3 regions of the Paenibacillus sp. ACRSA genome follow, and region 1 is predicted to be linked to each of the others. Evidence: riboswitches for the same ligand, from Rfam matches in the RefSeq annotation. Region 1 holds a riboswitch; each other region holds the start of a gene.
The links. Region 1 has a riboswitch for cyclic di-AMP ahead of MH215_RS08730 (C40 family peptidase). Riboswitches for the same ligand answer to the same signal wherever they lie in the genome.
Positions count from the first base shown of each region.

Region 2: it holds a riboswitch for cyclic di-AMP, as region 1 does, so the genes downstream of both, MH215_RS27040 (3D domain-containing protein) here and MH215_RS08730 (C40 family peptidase) in region 1, are expected to answer to the same signal.
Region 3: it holds a riboswitch for cyclic di-AMP, as region 1 does, so the genes downstream of both, MH215_RS28435 (C40 family peptidase) here and MH215_RS08730 (C40 family peptidase) in region 1, are expected to answer to the same signal.

Region 1 is NZ_JAKRNP010000002.1:851,830-855,111, reverse strand. Features, by position in the region: gene MH215_RS08750 (xanthine phosphoribosyltransferase) at 1-165, shown strand, start outside; gene MH215_RS08745 (hypothetical protein) at 263-592, shown strand; gene MH215_RS08740 (hypothetical protein) at 713-931, shown strand; gene MH215_RS08735 (carboxymuconolactone decarboxylase family protein) at 1,044-1,373, shown strand; gene MH215_RS08730 (C40 family peptidase) at 1,464-1,928, opposite strand; cyclic di-AMP (ydaO/yuaA leader) riboswitch at 1,934-2,065, opposite strand; gene pelA (pectate lyase) at 2,501-3,282, shown strand, end outside.
Region 2 is NZ_JAKRNP010000019.1:14,847-18,128, forward strand. Features, by position in the region: gene MH215_RS27035 (TatD family hydrolase) at 20-790, shown strand; cyclic di-AMP (ydaO/yuaA leader) riboswitch at 1,031-1,284, shown strand; gene MH215_RS27040 (3D domain-containing protein) at 1,557-2,756, shown strand; gene rnmV (ribonuclease M5) at 2,914-3,282, shown strand, end outside.
Region 3 is NZ_JAKRNP010000023.1:27,463-30,744, forward strand. Features, by position in the region: gene MH215_RS28425 (c-type cytochrome) at 1-24, opposite strand, end outside; gene MH215_RS28430 (GNAT family N-acetyltransferase) at 179-670, opposite strand; gene MH215_RS28435 (C40 family peptidase) at 1,006-1,476, opposite strand; cyclic di-AMP (ydaO/yuaA leader) riboswitch at 1,480-1,617, opposite strand; gene MH215_RS28440 (hypothetical protein) at 1,871-2,713, opposite strand; gene MH215_RS28445 (M1 family metallopeptidase) at 2,724-3,282, opposite strand, start outside.

The DNA of each region.
Region 1 (3,282 bases):
ATTGAACGCTCTGGGGCTGAATTAGTTGGTTTCGGTGTAGTCGTCGAAAAATGTTTTCAAGTAGGAGCACGAACCATCCGTGAACAGGGAATCCCTGTTGAAGCCTTGGTACGTATTCGTTCCCTGAACGAAGGAAGCATTCAGTTTGACGATAACGAAATGTGACATTTTAAAGGAAAAGGGCCTATTTTTTGAACAATGCCTTTGCATGACCGCAGAATTCATTTATAATGGGGTTATGTTAGGGAGAGGAGGCAACACCATGGGGAACCAACCGGCAACAGAACAATTTTTTATTGATAAGCTGGCGGAATCGAAAGTTCATTTTGAACGTGCCCTGGATTGTAAACATACGGAATTCGATGACCTTTATCCCTATATGATTGAACATCCTCAATTTTTCTGGTACAAACGCTATGTTGCCTGGTCAGAACTTCTGACGATTGTAGGCTTGTGTGAAGAGTTGTCCTTCTCTTGGAAAGAGCAATTTACACCGCATCAAGTGGAGTACCTTGAAGAACGTGTGATGTCCGCCAAAGTGCTTGATTTTTGGTTTGAGAAGAATGACAGCAAAGAGCACGCGCAGCGGTAAATTTCAGTCGGGACATACGCTTCGTATGACATGACAGTCCAATACAGTCACGTGAGACCTAAATGAGTTGTCATTTAGGTCTCTTTTTGTAAATTAATTTGGAACATAGGAGCCATAGACATGATTAGTGATACAGAGCTGGATGCCCTGCGTTTGTCAGGTGAAAAGGTTAGAGTGGTAAGGGACGAGCTTGAGTCCAATGATGTCACAGGAATTGTTGTTGCTTGGGATGGAGAGCAGGTACTCATTCGTCGGCAGAATCGGCGTGTGGTTAAGCTCGATCGAAGTTATCGCTATCAGTTGTTTAGCGAGCCGCGTCAGAGTCCACTTAGCGAGTAGGAAATGAGCTAACGGGATTTACCATCATACCATTGGCATAATCGATTCGCTCAGGAGAAAGGATAGTTACAGTGAAGGATGTGGAACTATCTCCGAGAGGGCGTGCAATGATATGACATTGATGAATGAAAAGGTTCATGCGTATAAAGATCAGATTGGTGAGTTGAGCGATGTGTTACCGGGAGTGGTGAAGTCTTACCATGAGTTTACGGGAGAATGCTTTCAGCCAGGAGCCATTGATGCCAAAACGAAACAATTAATTGCCTTGGGCATTGGCTTATTTGCGAATAACGAAGTGTGTACCTTCTATCACGTGGAGGAAGCTCGTGCGAAAGGCGCTACCGATCAGGAGATCATGGAGACCGTTGCTGTTGCGGGTGCCGTAGGCGGCGGTCATGCACTATCCCAGGGTGCAATGCGCGTACAGAAGGCGCTCCACTAAGTAGAATGGAGCTATACAAATGAAAATAAGGACTTATTCCTTGGCAAATGCTACGGGAATAGGTCCTTATTTATGTACATCGAAGTTATATTATATTTTTCCAATCATTTTATTATACATAAACTGCCCGGTAACTCGGCGAGCTGTGACATAACGGTCTTTGAAGTAAGGGTTAGACAATTTGGTGATGCTGACCCCTTTGCTGCTTGAAGCATGTGCGAATTGACCGCCACCGATATAAACGCCTGTGTGTGAAACGCCATTGCCCATTGTGTTGAAGAAAACAAGATCTCCTGTGCGAAGATTCGCTTTGGATACTGGAGTTCCTGCTTTGGCTTGCTGCTGAGAAGTACGTGGTAGATCAATACTATATTTATCAAAGAGATATCTCATAAATCCAGAACAATCGAAGCCGGCCATGGTTGTACCGCCCCATTTGTAAGGAATGCCTGTCATGTTATTAACGACTGTATTGATTGTGCTTGCCTCTGTACTTGTTGCACCTGATGTAAATAGTACTGCTGCTCCAAAAATGGAGATGATAAGTTTTTTCAAAATCAATGTTCTCCCTTCGTTGCCTACGGAGTTAGCTAAGGGTTCGGTAGAAGGTTCCCTATATTTCCTATGTATAAGAATAATTCACCCAAAATGGTTCCCCCGTTTTCAAACATGAAACTCGGCAAATGAATAATTAAGTTTTTGTAACCTTTTGAAACTATATTGCATATATGCGTAAATGTCAAACCCATCTTAATACCTTCTTTATCGCCCAATGTTAACGGAACTATTGATTTTTATGAAGAATAAACACGAAATGACAGCGAAACTAATTACAAAAAAGTAATATGTGATTCAAATCCAAACTGGAGTGTATATCACTCGAGGTTTGTCATGTGCAGTTTGAACTATTCTGATCGATACAATAATCGCGGAATGTTACAAGATGTTGCATTAATTGACAAAGTTATTTTTTTTGCATAAGATCGTTCTATCCAATCCACATATTGGATAAAAGTATAGTAGTTATAATTTAATTCAAATAAAGGAGCTGATGGAGAGGGGTGTAATTATAGGGCGAGAGTAAATAGAATGAAGAATTGAATGATTTCAATAATAAAGGGGAGTGTGTGATCATTTTGAATACAAAAACAAAGTTAGTTACATTAGTTCTAGCATTTTCAATGGTATTTTCTGCGGTAGGTATGATCATTCAACCGGTTAGTACTGTATCTGCTGCGGATGCTTCAGGAACAACAGCAAGCATATCCGATATTTTGAAGAATCAACGAGCCGATGGTGGCTGGAGAAAAGAATATAAGCAATCAACTGGTGAGTGGGCGAAATCTACGATCGACAATAAAGCTACATACTCAGAAATTAGAAGACTAGCCAAAGAATTTAAAAAGACAAACGACCCACGTTATTCTGCTGCCGCGATCAAAGGGATTAATTTTTTGCTGAATATGCAATATTCCAATGGTGGATGGCCTCAAGTTTATCAAAGTTCTGGTTATCACAAACATATTACTTATAATGATGATGCGATGATTAATGTAATGTACATGCTGGATGAAGTAGCGACGCGAAAAGGTGACTTCTCCTTTATCGACAGCAACCTTGCCAATCGTAGTAAAAATGCGGTTGCTAAAGGTGTAGATGCGATTCTGAATACACAGGTGGTTTCAGGTGGCAAGCTCACAGCATGGGGACAACAGCATGATTCAAGCACACTGAAGCCTGCAGGTGCAAGAATCTATGAAGTACCATCATTAACAGCTGGAGAGAGTGTAACGATTGTTAAATTCCTAAAAACAAGACCTTCCAACGCCAAAATTACAGCATCTATCAAGGGAGCAGAAGCTTGGTTTAACAAAGTGAAGATCACAGGCTACAGATATGAAAGAGCAAA
Region 2 (3,282 bases), on a different contig from region 1:
CAGAAAGGGAGAACGAAACATGATGTTATTCGACACCCATACCCATCTAGATGCGCCCCAATTCGACGAGGATCGTGAAGCTATGATTCAAAGAGCTGTTGATGCAGGAATTAGCCGTATGATTAATGTCGGTTTTAACCGAGAAACGATCCCATCCACTATGAAATTAGCCGAGACATATGACTTTATTTACGCAGCTGTTGGGTGGCATCCCGTGGACGCGATTACGATGCAAGAGGGTGACTTGGAATGGATTGCATCTTTATGCAAGCATGAAAAAGTCGTTGCGATTGGCGAAATTGGTTTAGATTATCATTGGGATACATCACCAAAGGATGTGCAACAGCGTGTATTACGACAACAGATTGGACTAGCTCGTGAGTTGAACATGCCCATCGTCATTCATAATCGGGATGCGCATGAGGACATCGTGAAAATTTTGCGGGAAGAAAAGGCTGGGGACGTTGGCGGAGTAATGCACTCCTTCTCAGGTAGCTGGGAAACAGCGAAACAATGTCTAGATCTCGGGTTTCACCTCTCGTTCGGGGGGCCGATTACGTTCAAAAATGCGAAGCAACCCAAAGAGGTACTGGAGAAGGTTCCGATGGATCGATTCTTCCTTGAAACCGATGCTCCTTATTTGACTCCACATCCATTTCGCGGTAAACGAAATGAGACAGCGCATGTACGTCTGGTTGCAGAAGCAGCTGCGGAAATTAAAGGCATTTCGCTAGAGGAAATTGCCGCAATAACCACCAAAAATGCCATGGAACGATTTGGTATTCGTTAAAAACTAGAGCAAATGGGATGAAAAAGTGAGCTATGCGGAGGTAATTTGCTTTTTGATCCAAATAAATCAAGAATATTACAATATTTTAACCAAATATTTAGAAAAACGTACTTGAACAACGCTTTACAACATGCATCGAAACAGGATATCATCTTTTCAGTGAATTGTTGTGCGGAAAATTGGACAGATGTTCGGGGGATGAACAAAGGGACACTTTCCGATGAACAACATTACTTTCATGAATCGATCTCGCTGAGTCTCCGTTATCGGAGAGCGGGGGAACCAATAGGGCTTAAACATCGGTGAATATAGCCGGTGCGCATCGTTCGCTGACCCAAAAGCAGCGGAATGATCTGCGAAGCACTATTTGATTTCTTCTTTGGGTCTCGGGGTGAATTCAAGGGCATCCGCCATGAGCGGGTGACCGGAGATAGGGCGGCTCTCTTTCGCCCGAACCCGACAGCTAACCTCGCAAGCGGAAAAAGAGAGGCAACCTCGTGCATGAATTTCCGATATTCAAAATCATTCGGAAGCCACGAAAGAGTCCTCTTACACTCTTTCTTTGGCTTTTTTTGTTTTTGAATAAAAGAAATACTGTCATCATACGGTAAGTATTCAGGAGGATGACATCATGTTGCGAAGATTGATTCATGGTGCAGAACCGGCTAGGTTGATCTAATCCTTGTTCTGTAGAAAATCAGGTATAGTCGCGTCAAAGACATCATGCATTACTCTAGACGGCGAGGCTATGAAGGAGGACGGAGAAGTGGGCACATTCCAAACAGAAGAGACCCATGAGTCACGATCATCCAGTAAGTCTTTCGCGTTACGGTGGAAGCATGAGAACATGCGTCAAATGGCATTGATCGCGATATTCTCAATTGCGCTTACAATCATGATCTTGTTAGTCGTATATGGTCAGGCCGGAAAACAAATTTCGCTGGTTATCGATGGCAAAGCTCAGGCAGTAGAGACTCGTACAGGAATGCTTCAAGAATTGTTAGAGGAGCAGTCAATCACAGTCAGCCCTCACGATCAGGTATCCATGCCCTTAAATGGGGCGATTGCAGATGGAGACCGCATCGTTATTGAGCGGGCCATTCCAGTAAATATTACGGCAGACGGAGACACCAAGACTCTGTATACAACCGATGCTTCGGTAGAAGAGGTCATTCAAAAGTCAGGTATTGAAATTGCAAGTAATGATAAAGTTTACCCTGCACTCGGAAGTTCAATCAAAGAGGATATGAAAATCCGTGTAGTGCGTGTAACAAAGCGTACAGTTGATGTGGAACAGCCCATCGCATTCAAAGTCATCAAAACGGCTGACCCAAGCTTGTACAAAGGTGATAACCGCGTCATCGTAAGTGGTAAAGAAGGTACACTCGTACAACACATTGAGAAAGTGTTCCAAGATGGAGAATTAGTCTCCAAAAAGATGGTTGGTAAGTCGGTTGCGACGAATCGTGTAGATAAAGTCATCGCTGTCGGAACCAAAGCTAAACCTGCACCTGTCGTGAAGGAGCCTGAGATCCAAACAGTATCGGCTAGCACTTCGAAGACAAAAACAGCAACAAAAACGGCATCATCGAACTCGGATAAACCCTCTGCCTCGGGCAGCAAAGTCATTACCGTTTCAGGTACTTCTTTTAAATATTCTAAAGTTCTCAAAAATGTGTCTATGACAGCATACTCTTCAGAAGAGCCTGGCATTGGCACCAAAACAGCCTCCGGTACTCGGGTAACAGAAGGTCGCACCATTGCGGTGGATCCGAAAGTCATTCCAATCGGCTGGTGGGTATACATTGAAGGTCTCGGTTTCCGTCGTGCTGAAGATACGGGCGGAGCTATCAAAGGTAATAAGATTGACGTATATTATGACAGTGTGAAGCATGCCATTAACTTCGGTCGCAAAAAAGGCAAGACGGTCTATGTGATCGGTCCGGTGAAGCCGGAAGCGAACTAAAATCGTTTTACTTTGAAATGGGAATGCTATAAAATATAAGGCATGAATGATTCATGCGGAATATGCGGCGGGAGGGTCTGAATTCAGTCTCGCCCGCCGTTTGCCAGAGAAGAGGGATATTCCTCTTCTTTTTGCGTTAGAAAGGAAGAATTGGAACATGATAAAAGAAGTGATCGTGGTTGAAGGCCGTGACGATACGGTGGCGATTCGACGCGCCGTTCAGGCGGATACCATTGAAACAGGCGGCTCAGCCATTAATCAGCGGATTCTGAAGCGTATTGCACTTGCTCAGGAGCGGAGAGGTGTCATTGTTCTGACCGACCCAGATCATGCTGGTGAGCGGATACGGAAAATCATCGCCAATAAGGTACCAGGTTGTAAGCACGCCTTCATTCCTGAGGCTGACGCAACGCGCAAAGGAGATATCGGAGTCGAGAACGCTTCGCCAGAAGCCATTCGCCATGCCCTAGCACGTGTGCATACGTCCTATGAGGGGGCACCGAGTCTGATTGATTGGGAGGACCTC
Region 3 (3,282 bases), on a different contig from region 1:
CCCGCTCATGATCCATTTGTGCATCCCTTATGTCCCCTCCAGAATGAAAGATCACCTAACTGAATCTGTCCATATCATTATAACGGAACTGTCCATGACATCATAGCATTTTGTGGTAATTTTTTGAAACTTATCAACTAAAAGCGGGAATCGTATTAGCTCATAACAATCTTATAAGTTAACGAGCTCCTGTATACACCATACAATAAAAAGGTTGCAAGCCAGTAGGTGTCTGACGTTCGTATGTATCTTGGGTGATAAAACCAACCTTTTCATAGACCCGGATGGCTCTTGTGTTCCAGGTGAGCACTTCTAAATCAATTTCATTTGAGGGATTCCTGCGAATGGCTTCTTGTACAATCGCAGACACAAATTCAACACCTTGGCCGTGACCACATCGTTCGGGATGCATACCTAGTCCAATTCGGGTGACTCCGACCAGCGGGAAGAACTGTGCAAAACCGCAGATTTCATCATTCTCGCCCCAAATGACAGCATATTGGTCTTTCCTTAGCTGCAAATCTCCAAATTCGACTTCAAGTGCCTTCATCTGTTCCCAAGGAAGCCAGCTATAAATATTATAAGGTGGGTTGTATTGCCAACTGCATATCTGCTGAGCGTGTTCTTCTTCCATAGGTTTAACGTGAAACGTCACAGAAGCTTCGTCCATACTTACTGCACGCTCCTCTCATTTGTAGGATAGGTACCTCTTCAAAACCGAACAAGCTCTTGAATGGGGATGGATCCTACAGATCATGTGTCAATGTATAGATATTCCTAACATTACTCTACAGAACGTGGTGTAGTTTTGGCAAGTCTTCGTAAAATAGAAAAAAATTGAAACAAAAGATCAGTTCATTACGTTTATATTACAATAGGATGGGTAAAAACATCATAAGGGCACGGACGAAGAAGCACAAAAAAACCGCCGGATACATTCCTGCGGAGAATGGATCGGGCGGTTCTGTTATGCTTGGTTACAGTATGATGTTGCTCAGCTTGTCCCTAGTCACGTGCGAGTGTTTCATACGCGTCCGTGCTCATAATACGTTTAGCGCCAACATAGCGGTTAGCCCAGTAGTTTTCGCTCAGTGCGCTAATGGTAACGCCTTTGGAAGAAGAGGAGTGTGCAAACTTACCTTCTCCAACGAAAATTCCTACGTGTGATACTCCACTGCCGGAAGTATTAAAGAATACTAGATCGCCAGGTCTCATTTCTGAACGGGAAACGGAATCACCCATGTCGAATTGGGAGCTTGATTGGCGTGCCAAATCAATCCCAAGCTTGTCGAATACATACCGTGTAAATCCAGAGCAGTCAAAGCCGTTAAGCGTTGTTCCCCCGCTTTTGTATGTAGTTCCCATTGCTGAGTCAATTACTTCATCCATTTTTGAATCTGCGAACGCGCTGCCAGCTCCAAGCGATAATGCGAATGTGAGGCTAAGTACAGCTGCGGTTAGTTTCTTCTTGAACAAGAGATATACCCCTTCCAATGCCTGCGAGGTTAGCTTAAGGATTCGGTTGAAGGTCCCCTATGATCCCTCTGTAGCAAGATCAATTCACCCATAACTGGTTCCCCCGCTTCCCAGGTGCTAGGAATTTGGCTATGCTAGTTGTGCACCTGTAAAATCAAGAAATGACGATTAAATTTTAAGTAGTTACAAATATGAAGGTAAATATTACAAAGTTGTTACTAAAAACTCACTGCGATTATTGTACCAGAGGTACATTGATTTGGCAACGTTTAGCAGTAAAATTAGCAAAAAAAACCTCGACCTTTGACGGGGAAAGGTTGAGGTTTCCTTTTGTGAAGCGTTATCATTGCGTTTATGTGACATAGAGATGGTAACAAATTTTAACCTGTTTGAATCAACTTTTAGTCGACTTGGATTGCCATAAGCGGAAATGGGCACATATCTTCCATAGAGACATAAGACAGCGAGCTAGAGGATACGTTTGCTGTAATATAAGGCCAGCTAGCCCTGTTAAGAACCAGGATGCCGAAGTGAAGGCACCGAAGATGAGCAGATGAAGCCCCCCCAGAAGCAAGGCGATGCCAATCACAGGAACGATATGACGAAGCGCAATCCATAGAGCGTATAATGCACCGCGTGCTCGGCCTTCTCCATCTGGAGCTGATGCACCGAACTGCATGTATAACATCACGTGATGAATAATCCAGCCGTACACGATCCAACCGACAACATACGGAATACCCGGCAGTAACAGTTGTAATGAATGGAACCCATCCATTAGAGTGGCGAATAGTGTGGGCACAAGCCAGTAGGCCGGCAACAACATCAACAACGTTCGGATGAAGTGCAGCAGCAACATGGGTTTCCACAACACTTTGATACCACGGACAAAAGGAGTTCGTTCCTCCGATTGATTAAAGTGTTGTAATGAGTACAACAGCCCTGCTTGGATGAGGGGAGTGATTAACATGCGCAGCAGCAGCATAGCTCCAAGAATCCATAGATACCGATGAACCTCGGGATGAGTAGAGAGGCTGAGTTGACTTTCCATTTTGAACAAAAGGGTACTGAGCTCTCCAGCATCCGTGCCAGGATATCGAAGCAACAGCGGGACAACCGCCGACTGCACTAATCGATAGATAAAGTACCCCCATACTAATTGATAGATAAATAGTAGTGCGGCTATGAATATATGCTGACGGACGAGAAACCAGCCTTCACGTATTTTTGCTTTCACTGTCTCCACCTCACCATGACAGACTTCCGAAAATAGCTTCAATAAGTTTGGTTGCGCTCAAACTCCAGCGGAATTTGGATGATTCGTCCAGATTAGCTTTCAGGAAATTGTCCATATGACGAGTCTCTAATACCACAGTGTACAGAGGGTCGGTCATGGCCCAAGAAACCGGAGAAGTATAGGTAAGCTTATATGTGATCCGCTCCTCGTTTCCATTCCATTGTTTATTCACGATATGCCCATCCTCGAACACAATTCGCACAGGAACCTTCATATAATTGCTTCCTTTTTTCTGAATGGTCACAGAGGATTCGTACACCTCTTGATCGCCCTTCTGAATCGGAGTTACGCTGATCTTCTCCACAGCAAAGTCCGCCATCCCATCACCATATACATATTGATCAAAATACGTAGACCATGAAGTGCGAGTAACTTGCTCCACGACCTTTTGAAAATCTGTTGAAGTAGGATGTTTGAAACGATACTTCTTCACATAAGTAGAGAGGATGCGTTCCATTGTTTTGGAGCCGACTTGTTGTTCGATACCGAGCAAGACAAGCTTACCTCGT